Regions from separate parts of the Allobosea sp. TBD101 genome, predicted to be linked through region 3. Evidence: riboswitches for the same ligand, from Rfam matches in the RefSeq annotation. Region 3 holds a riboswitch; each other region holds the start of a gene.
The links. A riboswitch is a leader RNA that binds a small molecule or an ion and turns the genes downstream of it on or off. The one in region 3 is predicted to bind thiamine pyrophosphate.
Positions count from the first base shown of each region.

Region 1: linked by a shared signal. The riboswitch ahead of AC6RIC_RS23195 (LuxE/PaaK family acyltransferase) and the one ahead of thiO (glycine oxidase ThiO) in region 3 are both predicted to bind thiamine pyrophosphate.
Region 2: linked by a shared signal. The riboswitch ahead of thiC (phosphomethylpyrimidine synthase ThiC) and the one ahead of thiO (glycine oxidase ThiO) in region 3 are both predicted to bind thiamine pyrophosphate.

Region 1 is NZ_CM187543.1:4,766,562-4,771,748, forward strand. It holds gene rfbB (dTDP-glucose 4,6-dehydratase) at 1-822, shown strand, start outside; gene rfbC (dTDP-4-dehydrorhamnose 3,5-epimerase) at 837-1,394, shown strand; gene rfbD (dTDP-4-dehydrorhamnose reductase) at 1,394-2,299, shown strand; gene rfbA (glucose-1-phosphate thymidylyltransferase RfbA) at 2,302-3,177, shown strand; TPP riboswitch at 3,249-3,377, shown strand; gene AC6RIC_RS23195 (LuxE/PaaK family acyltransferase) at 3,470-4,546, shown strand; gene AC6RIC_RS23200 (acyl-CoA reductase) at 4,552-5,187, shown strand, end outside.
Region 2 is NZ_CM187543.1:5,530,606-5,535,792, reverse strand. It holds gene AC6RIC_RS00005 (polysaccharide deacetylase family protein) at 1-1,226, shown strand, start outside; gene AC6RIC_RS26735 (hypothetical protein) at 1,337-1,609, shown strand; gene AC6RIC_RS26730 (hypothetical protein) at 1,657-1,854, shown strand; TPP riboswitch at 2,085-2,189, shown strand; gene thiC (phosphomethylpyrimidine synthase ThiC) at 2,269-4,146, shown strand; gene AC6RIC_RS26720 (hydroxyethylthiazole kinase) at 4,143-4,910, shown strand; gene AC6RIC_RS26715 (SphA family protein) at 4,949-5,187, shown strand, end outside.
Region 3 is NZ_CM187543.1:3,706,447-3,711,633, reverse strand. It holds gene AC6RIC_RS18060 (ABC transporter permease subunit) at 1-377, shown strand, start outside; tRNA gene AC6RIC_RS18055 (tRNA-Ser) at 652-742, opposite strand; TPP riboswitch at 952-1,053, shown strand; gene thiO (glycine oxidase ThiO) at 1,128-2,123, shown strand; gene thiS (sulfur carrier protein ThiS) at 2,107-2,304, shown strand; gene AC6RIC_RS18040 (thiazole synthase) at 2,306-3,076, shown strand; gene AC6RIC_RS18035 (thiamine phosphate synthase) at 3,091-3,705, shown strand; gene AC6RIC_RS18030 (Rdx family protein) at 3,853-4,167, opposite strand; gene AC6RIC_RS18025 (carboxypeptidase M32) at 4,303-5,187, opposite strand, start outside.

The sequences.
Region 1 (5,187 bases), 1.1 Mb from region 3:
GTCATGCATCTCGCCGCCGAGAGCCATGTCGACCGCTCGATCGACGGCCCGGCCGCCTTCATCGAGACCAATGTCGTCGGCTCGTTCACGCTGCTGCAGGAGGCACTGCGCCATTTCCGCGCGCTGCCGGAGGACCGCAAGGCGCTCTTCCGCTTCCACCATATCTCGACCGACGAGGTCTTCGGCTCGCTGGGCAGCGACGGCTTCTTCCGCGAGGACACGGCCTATCAGCCGAACTCGCCCTACTCCGCCTCCAAGGCGGCCTCCGATCATCTCGTCCGCGCCTGGCACCACACCTATGGCCTGCCGGTGGTGATGACCAATTGCTCGAACAATTACGGGCCCTACCACTTCCCCGAGAAGCTGATCCCGCTGATGATCATCAACGCGCTCGAGGGCAAGCCGCTGCCGGTCTATGGCAACGGGCTCAACGTGCGCGACTGGCTCTATGTCGACGACCATGCCGACGCGCTGCTGACCGTCGCGACCGCCGGCAAGCTGGGCGAGAGCTACAATATCGGCGGCCATAACGAGAAGACCAATATCGAGGTGGTCAAGACCATCTGCGCCCTCCTCGACGAGCTGCGGCCCGATCCCAAGGGCTCGCGCGAGCGCCTGATCGCTTACGTCACCGACCGGCCGGGCCATGATGCGCGCTATGCGATCGATGCCGGCAAGATCGGCCGCGAGCTCGGCTGGACGCCGAAGGAAACCTTCGAGACGGGCTTGCGCCGCACCGTCGAATGGTATCTCGCCAATCCCGGATGGTGGGGCGATATCCGTTCCGGCGTCTATCGTGGCGAACGCCTCGGCGCGGCCTGAGCGGAGACCGGAGCATGCTGAGCGTCGAGGAAACGGCGATCCCGGCCGTCAAGATCGTCACGCCGAAGAAGTTCGGCGACCATCGCGGCTTCTTCTCGGAAACCTGGAACCGCAAGGCCTTTGCCGACGCCGGGCTCGATCTCGATTTCGTGCAGGACAACCAGTCGCTGTCGGCCCCCGTCGGCACGCTGCGCGGCCTGCATTTCCAGTCGGCGCCCTTCGCTCAGGACAAGCTGGTGCGGGTCACGCGCGGGCGCATCCTCGATGTCGCCGTCGATATCCGCGCCTCGTCCCCGACTTTCGGCAAGCATGTCGCGGTCGAGCTTTCCGCCGAGAACTGGAAACAGCTGCTGGTCCCCATCGGCTTCGCCCATGGCTTCGTCACGCTGGAGCCGGATACCGAGGTGCTCTACAAGGTCACCGCTCCTTACGCGCCCCAGAACGACCACGGGCTCGCTTTTGACGATCCGGCGCTCGGCATCGACTGGCGCCTGCCGCTCTCCGAACTCACCCTCTCCGACAAGGACCGCAAGCACCCGCGTTTCGCCGAGATGCTGCGTTATTTCGACTGATGACACTCCGCATCGCCGTCACCGGTTGGACCGGCCAAGTCGTCTGCGCCATGCTGGAGCGCGTGCCTGTTGGCGTCGAGGTCATCGCGCTGCGCCGCCCGGATATCGACCTCGCTATCCCGAAGACGGTCGCGCCGGCCCTCCGCTCAGCCAGGCCCGACGTCATCGTCAACACCGCCGCCTATACGGCCGTGGATCAGGCCGAAAGCGAGCCGGAACTCGCCATGCGCGTCAATGGCGAGGCCGCCGGCGAAGCGGCACGCGCCGCGGCGGCACTGGGCATTCCCATGATCCAGCTTTCGACCGACTATGTCTTCGACGGCGCGCTCGACCGGCCCTATCGCGAAGACGACCCGACCGGCCCGATATCGGCCTATGGCGCGAGCAAGCTCGCCGGCGAGCAGACGGTCGCGGCGGCCACCGGGAACCATGCGATCCTGCGCACGGCCTGGATCTACAGCCCCTTCGGCAAGAACTTCGTCAAGACGATGCTGCGCCTCGCCGAGACGCGCGACGAGGTCGGCGTCGTCGCCGATCAGGCGGGATGCCCGACCAGCGCGCTCGACATCGCCGATGCGATCTTCACCGTCGCGCGCAACCTGACCCAGCGGACAGACGAGGCCGGCTTACGCGGCGTGTTCCATATGAGCGCGGCGGGCGAGGCCGTCTGGGCCGATGTCGCCGAAGCGATCTTCGCCGAGCGCGAGCGGCAGGGCGGCAAGCCGGTCCGGATCAAGCGCATCGCGACGACGGATTATCCGACGCCAGCGCGCCGGCCCGCCAATTCCCGGCTCGATTGCGGCAAGCTTGCGCTTGCCCATGACGTGCGGTTGCCCGAATGGCAAAGCTCGCTCCGGCCTTGCGTCGCGCGGCTTCTCAAAGATCAGGCCAAGGATCAGAGGTAACGATGAAGGGCATCATCCTGGCCGGCGGTTCCGGCACGCGCCTGCACCCGATGACGCTGGCGATGTCGAAGCAGCTCCTGCCTGTCTACGACAAGCCGATGATCTACTACCCGCTCTCGACGCTGATGCTCGCCGGCATCCGCGAGGTGCTGATCATCTCGACACCCCACGACCTGCCGAACTTCAGGCGCCTGCTCGGCGACGGCTCGGACTGGGGCATGAGCCTGACCTATGCCGAGCAGCCGCATCCGGGCGGGCTGGCGCAGGCCTATCAGATCGGCGCCGGGTTCGTTGCCGGCGAATCCTCCGCGCTGATCCTCGGCGACAACCTCTATTACGGCCACAGCCTGCCGGGGATGATGGCCCGGGCGACGGCCCGCAGCAGTGGCGCGACCGTCTTCGCCTATCATGTCCGCGACCCCGAGCGTTATGGCGTCGTCGAATTCGACAAGGCCGGCAAGGCGATCTCGATCGAGGAGAAACCGAAGGTCCCGAAGTCGAACTGGGCCGTCACGGGCTTGTATTTCTACGATGCCGAGGTCGTGGAGATCGCCCGGAGCCTCAAGCCCTCGCCGCGCGGCGAACTCGAGATCACCGACGTCAATCGCATCTATCTCGAACGCGGCGCGCTCTCGGTTGAATCGATGGGCCGCGGCTTCGCCTGGCTCGATACCGGCACGCCCGACAGCCTCCTGGAAGCGGGCGAGTTCGTCCGCACGCTCGAAAGCCGCCAGGGCCTGCGCATCGCCTGCCCGGAGGAGATCGCGGCGCGACAGGGCTGGATCTCCGCAGCGCAGCTCACCTTACTCGGCGAAAAACTCGCCAAGGGCGATTACGGCCAGTATCTCCTGCGCATGGCCAAGGACATCGCCGGCTGACGCCCCGTTCACGGGGATACCCGCCCCGCTCCGTTATCGCTTGACAGCAGGCACTGCCGCTCGTCATCTGCATCCGTTCCCAGGGGGGCCTCGCTAGGAGGCTGAGATTCCGCCGGCCGGGCTTTCGAGCCCGAGCAACGCGGTGACCCTCCGAACCTGATCCGGATCATACCGGCGTAGGGATGCGGGACATGCGGCCACCCAAGGCCCTGATTCCAGCTTGCGCAGATGATCCTGTTGCGAACGACGCTTCCGGCTTGTCCGTCGGCGCCGGAACGGAGTGGGCTTTCAAGTGACGCAAGCCGAGATCATCGCGGCGCTCCTGGCGTTCATCGCGCTTCCCGATGCATCGGAAGCCGAGTTCGAGGCGATGGCGCTGAAGGTCTTCGCCTATCAGTTCCGCAACAACGAGCCCTATAAGCGCTTCTGCCTGCAGCGCGGCCGCACGCCGCTCTCCGTCCGGCGCTGGCGCGATATTCCGGCCGTGCCGATCACCGCCTTCAAGGACCTGACGCTGAGCTGCAGCCCGCCGGAGAAGGCCAGCCATGTCTTCATGACGAGCGGCACAACTCAGGGCATCCGCGGGCGCAGCTATCACCCGACGCTCGACGTCTGGCGGCGCTCGATGCTGGTGAATTTCCGCGCGCGCTTCATGCAGGGCCGCGAGCGCATCCGCATGGGCATCCTCTTCCCCGACGAGGCGGAGCTGCCGAACTCCTCGCTCGCCACCTATCTCTCGCTCGCCAAGCGCGAATGCGGCACGCCGGACTCGCAAACCTTCATCAACGCGGCGGGTCTCGATCTGGGCGGTCTTCTGTCGGCGCTGGAGCAGGCGGAGAAGAGCGGCGAACCCTATGCCTTGCTCGGCGCGAGCTACTCCTTCGTTCCCGTGCTGGACGCACTCGCCGCGAGCGGCCGGCGCTTCGCCCTGCCGGAAGGCAGCCGCATCCTCGACACCGGCGGCTTCAAGGGCCAGTCGCGCGAACTCGGACCCGACGAATTCTATGACGGACTCAGTGCCGCCTTCGGAGTGCCGCGCTCGTCCTGCATCAACATGTACGGGATGACCGAGCTGAGCTCGCAGCTCTATGACGACGGCAACGCCGTCTGCCCGTCGGTCAAATCCGGGCCGCACTGGATCCGCAGCCGCGTCGTCGATCCGTTGACGGGCACCGACCTGCCCGAGGGCCAGCGCGGCGTGATCATCCATCACGACCTCGCCCATTTCAACTGCGTCGCGGCGATCCTGACCGAGGATGCCGGCGAGATCGTGCCGGGCGGTTTCAAGCTGCTCGGCCGCGTCGACGGCGAGGCCTCGAAGGGCTGCTCGGTCGCGGTCGCCGAATTCCTCGCAGCGGCACGAGGCTGAAGCCAGTGATCGAGCATGCGGGCCATCTGCCGGGCCTGAACGCCAGGACTTTGCGCTGGCGCGAAGTCAGCCACAGCGCCTGGGGCGAAAGCGCTACCATCGCGCTGCCGGAGCTGGACGAGGCGCAAGCCGCTGCGCTCTGCGCGCATGTGCGCGAAAAGGCCCGCGCCCGGCTGAAGCGGATGGAGACCGCGCGCATCATCACCGCGATCGACGCAGCCATCGCGCGCCTGCTCGACCGTGAGCACCCGCTGCGGCGCAAGGCGGAACACCTGCTGCCGATCGTCACCGGCTATGATCGCGAGACGGTCCGGCTCGGCCTCACCGGCTATCTCAAGACCTTCCGCAAGCCGCAGTTGCTGCGCTTCCTGGCCGAGGATTTCGCCAATCCCGGCATGCTCGACGGTTTTCAGCCGACGCCCAAGGGCGGTTATCTGCGCGCCTATGGCCCAGACTTGCTGCTCCATGTCTGGGCCGGCAATGTTCCCGCGCTCTCGCTCTGGAGCCTGATCTGCGGCCTGCTGGTCAAGGCCGGCAGCATCGGCAAGCTCGCTTCGGCCGAGCCGCTGACGGCGGGCTGGTTCGCAAGCCTGCTCGCCGAGATCGATCCCGAGATCGGCGAATGCCTTGCCATCACCTGG
Region 2 (5,187 bases), 1.8 Mb from region 3:
AGCCCTCGCGCCCGGCGCCGGGCACGCCTGCGGTTGGCGCTCCCGGCGCTCCAACTCTCGCCCCGGCTCAGCCCGGCGCCACGGCTCCGACCCCGCCTGCGGGCGCGGCGCCCGGCCAGGTCGGGCGGCCCGCTCCCGGCATGCCGTCCGGCGGAGCACCGGGGACGGCTGCGCCGGCACAACCCGGTGTCGCCCCTGTTCCCGGTCAGCCCGGCGTCGCTCCCGGCCAGCCGCCCCAGCGTGAGGGCCGCCGCGGCGGCATCTCGCCGGGCGTGGCCGGAGCGATCGGCCTCGGTGCCGGCGTCATCGGCGGCATCATGGCCGCGCAGGGTGCGCAGCGCTTCGAGGATATCCGCAGCCGCCGCGAGGAACGGCGCGAGGGTGACGTCACCATCATCCGCGAGCCCGGCCGCACCATCATCCGCGACGATGACGGCCGCGCCATCATCCGCCGCGACGAGGACCAGCGCTTCCGCGATCTCGGCTGGCAGGGTCGTTCCGAGCGCCGCGGCGACGAGAACCGCACGATCTTCGAGCGGCCGGACGGCACGCGCATCGTCACCGTCACGGACGAGGAGGGCCGGCTGATCCGCCGCACCCGCATCGACCGCGACAACCGCGAGGTGATCATCATCGACAACACGCTGCGCGACCGTCCGGGCCGCTTCGCCGACGATGTCGTGGTGCTGCCGCCGCCGCCGCTGCCGATGCCGCGCGAGCGCTATATCGTCGATGCGGACCGGGCCGACGAGGATCTGATCTACGAGACGATCATCGCCCCGCCGATCGGCGCGATCCCGCGCCGCTACACGCTGGACGAGGTCCGTTATTCGCCGGACCTGCGTGCTCGCATGCGCAGCGTCGATATCGACACGATCAACTTCGATACCGGTTCCTGGCAGGTCGGGCAGGATCAGGCGCGGCGCTTGTCGGTGATCGCGGATTCGGTGAAGCGCGCCCTGCAGCGCTCACCCAACGAGGTCTTCCTCGTCGAGGGCCACACCGACGCCGTCGGCGCCGATGTCGACAATCTCTCGCTCTCCGATCGCCGCGCGCAGTCGGTTGCGGAGATCCTGACGCGCGACTTCCAGATCCCGCCGGAAAACCTGACGACCCAGGGCTATGGCGAGCAATATCTGAAGGTGAACACGCAGGATGCTTCGCGCGAGAACCGGCGCGTCACGCTCCGGCGCATCACGCCGCTGCTCAGCGGCCAGAACCAGTAACGACCGGGCGGGGGTGCTCTCGAAGCAGCCCCGTTCTTTATCAGGCGCAGGGAACCCCCGTTCCCTGCGCCTGTTTTGTTTCCGGAGGATAGCCGAGGGGAGATGCCGCCATGAGAAAGCTTGTCCAGGTCATCGCTGCGGCGCTTGTTGCCGGCATGCCCATTGCAGTTTCGGCGCAGGTCCAGACCGCGCCTCCCCCGGCAAGGCAGCGCGCTCCCGGCGTGCCGCTGGTGCCGCGCTCGGGCGAGGTGGCGCGCCCGCCGATGCCCAACAGCGCGGCGCCACGGGACGAGAAGCGTGGAACTCGCGGGGACAAGGCGCAGATTCGGTCCGAGCGTGATCCGCCGATGCCGAAGCCCGTGCCCTCGATCATCGCACCTTGAGCGGCCGGGTTGAGGATTTGGTAGGGTTGCCCGACTAGGGTGCGGCCATGAGCGACGCCGTTTCCCTCGCCAGCAGCATCGTCACGATGCAGGCCGCCTCGACGCAGCAGGCGCTGTCGGCCGAAATGCTCAAGCAGAATGCGCAGGCCGAGCAGAGCCTCGTCGCCATGCTACAGCAGAGCGTCGAGCAGACGCAGGCGATGCTGCCAGCCGGGCAGGGCACGCTGGTCGACCGGACCGCCTGAGCCATTCCTTCTCCTCTACAACCTGTTTGAAAATGGGCAGCCCTCATCCTGAGGAGCCGCGTCAGCGGCGTCTCGAAGGATGCTTCAGGAGGCTCCCGAACGATCTGGACCATCCTTCGGGACGCGCCTGCGGCGCTCCTCAGGATGAGGGCTGCGGGATACTCCACCAGTTGGTCTGGGAGGTATGCTTGCAGCCCGTTGCCAAGCGGCGGCGCTACGCCTAACCTCGCCAGTGTTCCGAGGGGTGCCCGCAAGGGCTGAGACGGCTTTCGAAGCTGAACCCATCGAACCTGATCCGGGTCATACCGGCGGAGGGACTGGAACGCGGTGCAGCCTTGGCCTGCACCCGCATCACAGCGCTTGAACCGCTTCGACGCCGGATCTCCTGACCTGTACCAAGGAGGAGATCCCCCTATGAATGCCCACACCAAACCCCAGAAGAACAGCGTCAAGACCGCTCCCCAGAGCGTCACGACCGGGCCGATCATCGGCTCGCGCAAGATCTATGTCGCCGCGCCCGAGCATCCCGAGATGCGCGTGCCCTTCCGCGAGGTCGTGCTGACGACCGATGCCGAGCCGCCGGTGCGCCTCTACGACCCCTCCGGCCCCTTCACCGAGACCGACGCGAAGATCGATCTCAATGCCGGCCTCGTCCAGCCGCGTCGCGCCTGGCTCGACGCACGCGGCTTCGAGCAAGTCCCCGGCCGTGCTGTCACCGCCGCCGATAACGGCCACATCTCCGCCGAGCAGCTCGTGCCGGCCTGCCCGGCTGAGCGCCCGATCCTGCAGGCGAAGCCTGGCCAGATGACGACGCAGTACGAATTCGCCAAGGCCGGCATCGTCACCCCCGAGATGATCTATGTCGCCCATCGCGAGAATCTCGGCCGCGCCGCCATGCTGGAGGGCGCGCGGGAGCGCCATGCCGATGGCGAGAGCTTCGGCGCCAACGTGCCGGAATTCGTCACGCCGGAATTCGTCCGCGAGGAGATCGCGCGCGGCCGCGCCATCATCCCCGCGAACATCAACCACCCCGAGCTGGAGCCGATGGCGATCGGCCGCAATTTCCTGGTCAAGATCAACGCCAATATCGGCAATTCGGCCGTCACCTCCGGCGCGGCCGAGGAGGTCGAGAAGCTGGTCTGGGCGATCCGCTGGGGTGCCGACACGGTGATGGACCTCTCCACCGGCCGCAACATCCACAATATCCGCTCCTGGATCCTGCGGAATTCACCCGTGCCGATCGGCACGGTTCCGATCTATCAGGCGCTGGAAAAGGTCGGCGGCGATCCGATCAAGCTCGACTGGGAGGTGTTCAAGGACACGCTGATCGAGCAGGCCGAGCAGGGCGTCGACTATTTCACCATCCATGCCGGCGTCCGGCTGCCTTACGTCCCCCTCACTGCATCGCGGGTCACCGGCATCGTCTCGCGCGGGGGCTCGATCATGGCGCGCTGGTGCCTGGCGCATCATCGCGAGAGCTTCCTCTACGAGCGTTTCGACGAGATCTGCGAGATCATGCGCCGCTACGACGTCTCGTTCTCGCTGGGCGACGGCCTGCGTCCGGGCTCGATCGCCGACGCCAATGACCGCGCCCAGTTCGCCGAACTGGAGACGCTGGGGGAACTCACCAACATCGCATGGCAGAAAGGCTGCCAGGTGATGATTGAGGGCCCCGGCCATGTGCCGATGCACAAGATCAAGGAGAACATGGACAAGCAGCTGCGCGAATGCGGCGAGGCGCCCTTCTACACGCTCGGACCGCTGACGACCGACATCGCGCCGGGCTACGATCACATCACCTCCGGCATCGGCGCGGCGATGATCGGCTGGTATGGCTGCGCCATGCTCTGCTACGTCACGCCGAAGGAGCATCTGGGTCTGCCCAATCGCGACGACGTCAAGACCGGCGTCATCACCTACCGCATCGCGGCGCACGCCGCCGATCTTGCCAAGGGCCATCCGGCCGCGAAGATTCGTGACGATGCGCTCTCGCGCGCCCGTTTCGATTTCCGCTGGGAGGATCAGTTCAACCTGGCGCTCGACCCCGACACGGCGCGGGAGTTCCATGACGAGACGCTGCCGAAGGACGCCCACAAGGTCGCGCATTTCTGCTCGATGTGCGGGCCGAAATTCTGCTCGATGAAGATCACGCAGGATCTGCGCGCCGAGGTGCTGGCGATGAGCGACAACGAGCGGGCGAGCCTTGAAGCCATGGCCGCGGAAGGTATGGCGGCGAAGTCGAAGGAATTCCTCGACAAGGGCGGGAGTATCTATCTACCTGCTGCTGAATGAGCGGTTTCAGCGAAAAGCTCGACGCAGCCAGCGTCGCATCGATCCTCGCGCGGGTGGCCAGGCGCCGCCCGCGCGTCCACTGCCTGACCAATACAGTGGCGCAGAACGTTACCGCCAACATGCTGCTGGCCGTCGGGGCCGTGCCTTCGATGGCAAGCCATCTCGACGAGGTCGAGGCCGTTGCGGCCGGGGCGGGCGCGATCCTGATCAATCTCGGCACGCTCAGCCTCGAAGGCGAGCGCGCCATTCCCAAGCTGGTCGGCGTCGCGCGGGAGCGCCGCATTCCGCTGGTGCTCGACCCGGTCTTCGTCGAGCTCTCGCCCTTGCGGCTGCGGCTGGTCGGCGACGTGCTGGCGCTGTTCGATGTGCTGGTGCGTGGCAATGCCACGGAAATGGCGGTGCTGGAGCCGCTTTTCGCGCTGCGCCGGGATATCGTGCGCGTCACCACCGGTGCGGTCGACCGCATCGAGACGGAGGATCGGGCTCTGTCGGTCGCGCATGGTCATGAGTTGATGAGCAAGGTGACCGGGCTCGGCTGTGCTTCGAGTGCGCTGGTCGCGGCCTGCCGGGCGGTGGAGCCCGACTCGGTGATCGCGGCCGCGGCGGCGCTGACCGCCTATGGTATTGCCGGCGAGATCGCGGCCGAGCGCGCTGCCGGCCCCGGCAGCTTCGCGGTCGCGCTGATCGACGCGCTCGCGACGCTGGACCCGCAGACGCTGCAAGCCCGCATGGCGGGCGCGCGAAACCACGGGGACAGGACCTAGGGGGGATTCAGCGCCGGCCGCAGGCGCGTTAGGGTTGCATGGCTGATTCGCCCGGCTGGCGGCGGCTGCGCCGGGGGGCGATCGACAACATGACGTATAACGAAGTCTGCGGGCAATCGTCCCGGCTGGTCCGGCTCGGCGTGCTGCTGGTGCTCGGCCTCGCCGCCGGCGTTTTCGGAACCTGTGAGAAAGCCGCCGCCGCCGAAAACGGCACGGGCTTCTATCTGCTCGGCGGGCGCGGCGCGATGGCGGGTTACCTGCCGCCTCCCGGGGTCTA
Region 3 (5,187 bases):
TGGTCGCCTTCGTCCTGCTCGAAACGGCCTTCTTCGCGGAGATCATCCGCGCCGGCATTCTCGGCCTGTCCAAGGGGCAGTTCGAAGCCGCTGCCGCCCTCGGCATGACCCGTTATCAGACGATGCGCCTCGTCATCCTGCCGCAGGCCTTCCGCGCCATGCTGCCGATCATGCTGACGCAATGCATCGTGATTTTCCAGGATACGTCGCTGGTCTACGTCATCTCGCTCGGCGATTTCTTCCGCAACACGGTGAGCATCGGCGAGCGCGACGGCACGCTGGTCCCGATGCTTCTCTTGGCCGGCGCCGCCTACTGGGCCATCTGCTCCGGCCTGAGCGGGTTGGTCAGGGTTCTTCAGAACAGGGCGGCGGCCTGAAAGCGCAGCAAGACGCCTCGAAACGGCATCGGTATTTTCACGCTCACCAACTGTGGCATTTCCGTCAAGAAGGGCGAGGTCGTGGTCTTCTGCGGCCTTCAGGGCTCGGTACCCCCAGCTTGAGATGCCAGGCTAACGCATTCGTTGGATAGGAGCGGTTCATGCCGCGGCCTGAAGGCCGGAGATTCGCGAGGCGCTGCGCAAACGCACTCTCGATTCTTCTGCGAGATTGCTTTCGTGTCCAATCCACGTGATTGGGAAATCGAAGGGGAAGTGGCGGAGACGGAGGGATTCGAACCCTCGATACCCTTGTGGGGTATGCTCATTTAGCAAACGAGTGCCTTCAGCCTCTCGGCCACGTCTCCGGCGAGAGGCTCTATGCCCGATTGCGGAGCCGTTTGACAAGCCTCGTTGGCAACTTCCTTTGCACAGCCTGTGCATGTGTCCGAGAGAGCCATAGAGCACTCCCGTGTGAAGGGAGTGATCTGATCGTGCGCGCAGCAAGCCAGCGCAGTACACAATCGAGCCTTGCGCCAGCTCGCCTTGCCCCGATGCACGGCAGACACTAGATTGAGGCCGTCCGTTGGGGTGCCGAAAGGCTGAGAGACGTGGTTCGCGTCAACCCATCGCACCTGATCCGGGTAATGCCGGCGAAGGGAACGGTCTTCGGCAGACATCTTGATCGTGCCCCAGGCCGCTGCCTTTCCGGGAGCAGGGAAGAGCATGACGGCGCAACGCCTTCAGTCGGGCCTGAATGTCGCGGTGGTCGGCGCCGGCGTGGTCGGCCTGGCCTGCGCCACCGAACTGCTGGCGCGCGGCGCACGGGTAACCATCCATGAGCGCGGCCCCCGCATCGGCGCCGAGGCTTGTTCCTGGTATGCCGGCGGCATGCTCGCGCCCTGGTGTGAGGGCGAGAGCGCCGAGGAGCCGGTGGTCCGGCTCGGGCAGCAGGCCGCCGATTGGTGGGAGCATCATGCCGGTGGCGTCACCCGCCATGGCACGCTCGTCGTAGCACCGAGCCGGGATCGCTCGGAACTGCGCCGGTTCGGCCAGCGCACCAGCCATTTCGAGGAGGTCGACGGCGAGGCCATTTCCGGGCTGGAGCCCGATCTCGCCAGACGCTTTTCGCGAGGATTGTTCTTTGGCGGGGAGTGCCATCTCGATCCCCGTCTCGCGATCGCTGCGCTTGCCGAGAGGCTGCTCGCGAACGGCACCGTCATTCAATTCAACAGTGCCGCCGAGCCCGCCGATCTGGATGCCGATATCGTCCTCGACTGCCGGGGGCTGGCGGCGCGCGATGACCTGCCGGACCTGCGCGGCGTCAAGGGCGAGATGCTGCTGCTGCGGAGCGATGATATCCGCCTGTCCCGCCCGGTCCGGCTGCTGCATCCGCGCATTCCGCTCTACATCGTACCGCGTGCGGACGGGCTCTTCATGGTTGGCGCGACGATGGTCGAGAGCGGCGAGCGCCGCCGCATCTCCGCGCGCGCCATGCTGGAATTGCTCGGCGCGGCTTACGCGCTGCATCCCGCTTTCGCCGAAGCGGAGGTTGTCGAGATCGGCACCGATGCCCGCCCGGCCTTTCCCGACAACCTGCCGCGGCTGACGCGTCGCGGCCGGGTGATCCATGTCAACGGGCTCTATCGCCACGGTTTCCTGCTCAGCCCCGCCATGGCGCGGATGGCGACCGAGGCCGTGCTGAACCCGCAAGCAACACTGGAGATGCTGCATGACATTGCTGCTTAACGGCGCCCCCCAGACGGTCGCGGCGAAGACCTTGGCCGAGGCGCTGGCCGAGCTGGGCTTTGGCGGCCGCATCGTCGCGACTGCTGTGAACGGCGATTTCGTGCCGGCTCGCAAGCGCGCCGAAACGGCCCTGAGCGAGGGCGACCGCGTCGAGATCGTCGCGCCGATGCAGGGAGGCTGAGATGGCGTCCTTCTATGGCTTCGAGCCGCAGAACCCGCTCTTCCTGGGTACGGCGCAATACCCGTCGCCCGCGATCCTGGCCGAGGCGGTGAAGCGCTCCGGCACTGAGGTCGTCACCGTCTCGCTGCGCCGGGAATCCTCCGGCGGCGCTGGGCAGGCCTTCTGGGCGCTGATCCGCGAGCTCGGCGTCAAGGTTCTGCCGAACACGGCCGGCTGCCATACCGTCAAGGAGGCAGTGACCACGGCGCAGATGGCCCGCGAGGTCTTCGGCACCGACTGGATCAAGCTCGAGGTGATCGGCGAGGATGATACGCTGCAGCCGGACGTGATCGCGCTGGTTGAGGCCGCGCGCATCCTCACCGATGACGGCTTCAAGGTCTTTCCCTACACCACCGAGGACCTCGTTATCGGCGGGCGCCTGCTCGATGCCGGTTGCGAGGTGCTGATGCCCTGGGGCGCGCCGATCGGATCGGGCAGGGGGCTCAACAACCCCTATGGCCTGCGCAGCATGCGCCAGCATTTCCCGGATGTGCCGCTCGTCGTCGATGCCGGCATCGGCCTGCCCTCCCATGCCGCGCAGGCGATGGAGATGGGCTATGACGGCATCCTGCTCAACACTGCCGTCGCGAAGGCCGGCGATCCCGCCGCGATGGCGGAGGCCTTCGCGCTCGCCATCCGCGCCGGCCGCCAGGCTTTTGCCGCGCAGCCGATCGAGGCGCGCGACATGGCCGCTCCCTCGACGCCCGTCATGGGCAAAGCCTTCCTCGCCTGAAAGATTGCTCCCGCATGAAGCTCGACCCGTTCTACCCCATCTTCGACAGCGCCGACTGGCTGGAGCGGATGCTGCCGCTTGGCGTCAAGCTGGTGCAATTGCGCGTCAAGGACCGCCCCGAGACCGAGGTCGCGCGTGAGATCGCGCGGGCGAAGACGCTCTGCGCCGCGGCTGGCTGCGTGCTCGTCGTCAACGACTACTGGAAGCTCGCCATCGCCGAGGGTTGCGACTGGCTGCACCTCGGCCAGGAGGATCTCGACGACGCCGATCTCGGCGCGATCCGCAAGGCCGGCCTGAAGCTCGGCATCAGCAGCCATGACGAGCCCGAGCTGGAGCGCGCACTGACTGCGAAGCCCGACTATGTCGCGCTCGGCCCGGTTTATCCGACGATCCTGAAGCAGATGCGCTTCGGCCCGCAGGGGCTCGAGCGGCTGGGCGAATGGAAACGCCGCATCGGCGACCTGCCGCTGGTCGGCATCGGCGGCGTCTCGCTGGAGCGGGCGCCGGGCGTCTTCGAGGCCGGCGCCGATATCGTCGCGGCGGTGACCGACATCACCCTGAACGCCGATCCCGAAGGCCGGCTGAAGGCCTGGATCGCCGCGACGCGGAAGCACGCGGCAACCGCCTGAACACTGTCATCCCGGGCGTAGCGAAGCGGAGACCCGGGATCCATTCCGGAGCGCTTCCGGAATGGGTTCAGGCATGGATCCCGGATCGGCGCGGCTTCGCCGCTTGTCCGGGATGACCGCGAAGTATTGCGACTGTGGAGAGCGCTCTCAGCTCTCCGCCTCGGCCGACATCGTGTGTCCGTCGACATGGCCGAGGCTGCGCTCGGGGTCGAGCCGGTCGCGCACGCGCTGCTTCAGCACCTTGGAATCCGGGAAGCCGCCATCGGCCTTGCGGTCCCAGATCAATTCGCCGTCATAATGGATCTGGAAGATGCCGCCGGTGCGCGGGATCAGCGCAACCTCGCCGAGATCCTGTCCGAAGGTCGAGAGCAGTTCCTGCCCGAGCCAGGCCGAGCGCAGCATCCAGTTGCACATCGAGCAATAGGTGATGGCGATGCGGGGGGCGGGTTTGGTCTGGGGCATGATCGTTCACCGAAGCGGGAGGTCGTCTCCGACATCCCGCTTCGGGCGCCCCGATGCAAGCCCGAAAGCTGCATGGCCGACCGGCGATCGGCTATGGCTTAAGTTTTTGTTTTTACTAAATAAAATGAAAGATCCTCACACCTCGTCGATATAGCGCCTGCGCAGGTGAGCCTTGAACACCGAGGCGTCGAGCGGCCGGCCGGTCGCTTCGGTGAGCAGCTCGTCGGTCGGGAGCAGCGAGCCCTTGCCGTGGACATTGACACGCAGCCAGCCGACCAGCGGGCTGAAATCGCCCTTGCCGATGCCGGGCAGGATCGAGCCTTCCGTCTTGCAGGCCGCGTCGAAGATCTGGGCCGCAGTCATGGCGCCCAGCGTATAGGTCGGGAAATAGCCCCAGCCGCCGGACGGCCAGTGGATATCCTGCAGGCAGCCGAGCCGGTCGTTCGGCACGGTGACGCCGAGTAGGGATTTCATTCCGGCATTCCAGGCGGAGGGTAGCTCCGCGAGCGGCATCTCGTCGGCGATCAGCGCCTTTTCCAGCCGGTAGCGCAGGATGACATGGGCGGGGTAGGTCACCTCGTCGGCGTCGACGCGGATGAAGCCGGGCTCGACGCGGGTATAGCGATGCCAAAGCGCCTCGCTCTCCCAGGCCGGACCCGTCCCGCCGAAGCTTTCGCGCATCAAGGGAGCGGCGTAGGTCAGGAACTGGCGCGAGCGGCAGGCCTGCATTTCCATCAGCAGCGACTGGCTCTCATGCAGGCTCATGCCGCGCGCGGCGCCGACCGGCTGGTTGAGATAGCTTTGCGGCCGACCCTGTTCGTAGAGCGCGTGCCCGGTCTCGTGCAGCACGCCCATCAGCGCCTTGGTGAAATCGGCCTCGTCATAGCGCGTGGTGATGCGGACATCGTTATCGGCGCCGCCGCAGAAGGGATGGGTCGAGATGTCGAGCCGGCCGCGCTCGAAATCATAGCCCAGCGCCGCCATGAACTTGAGACCCAGCGCCCGCTGCGTCTCGGTGGC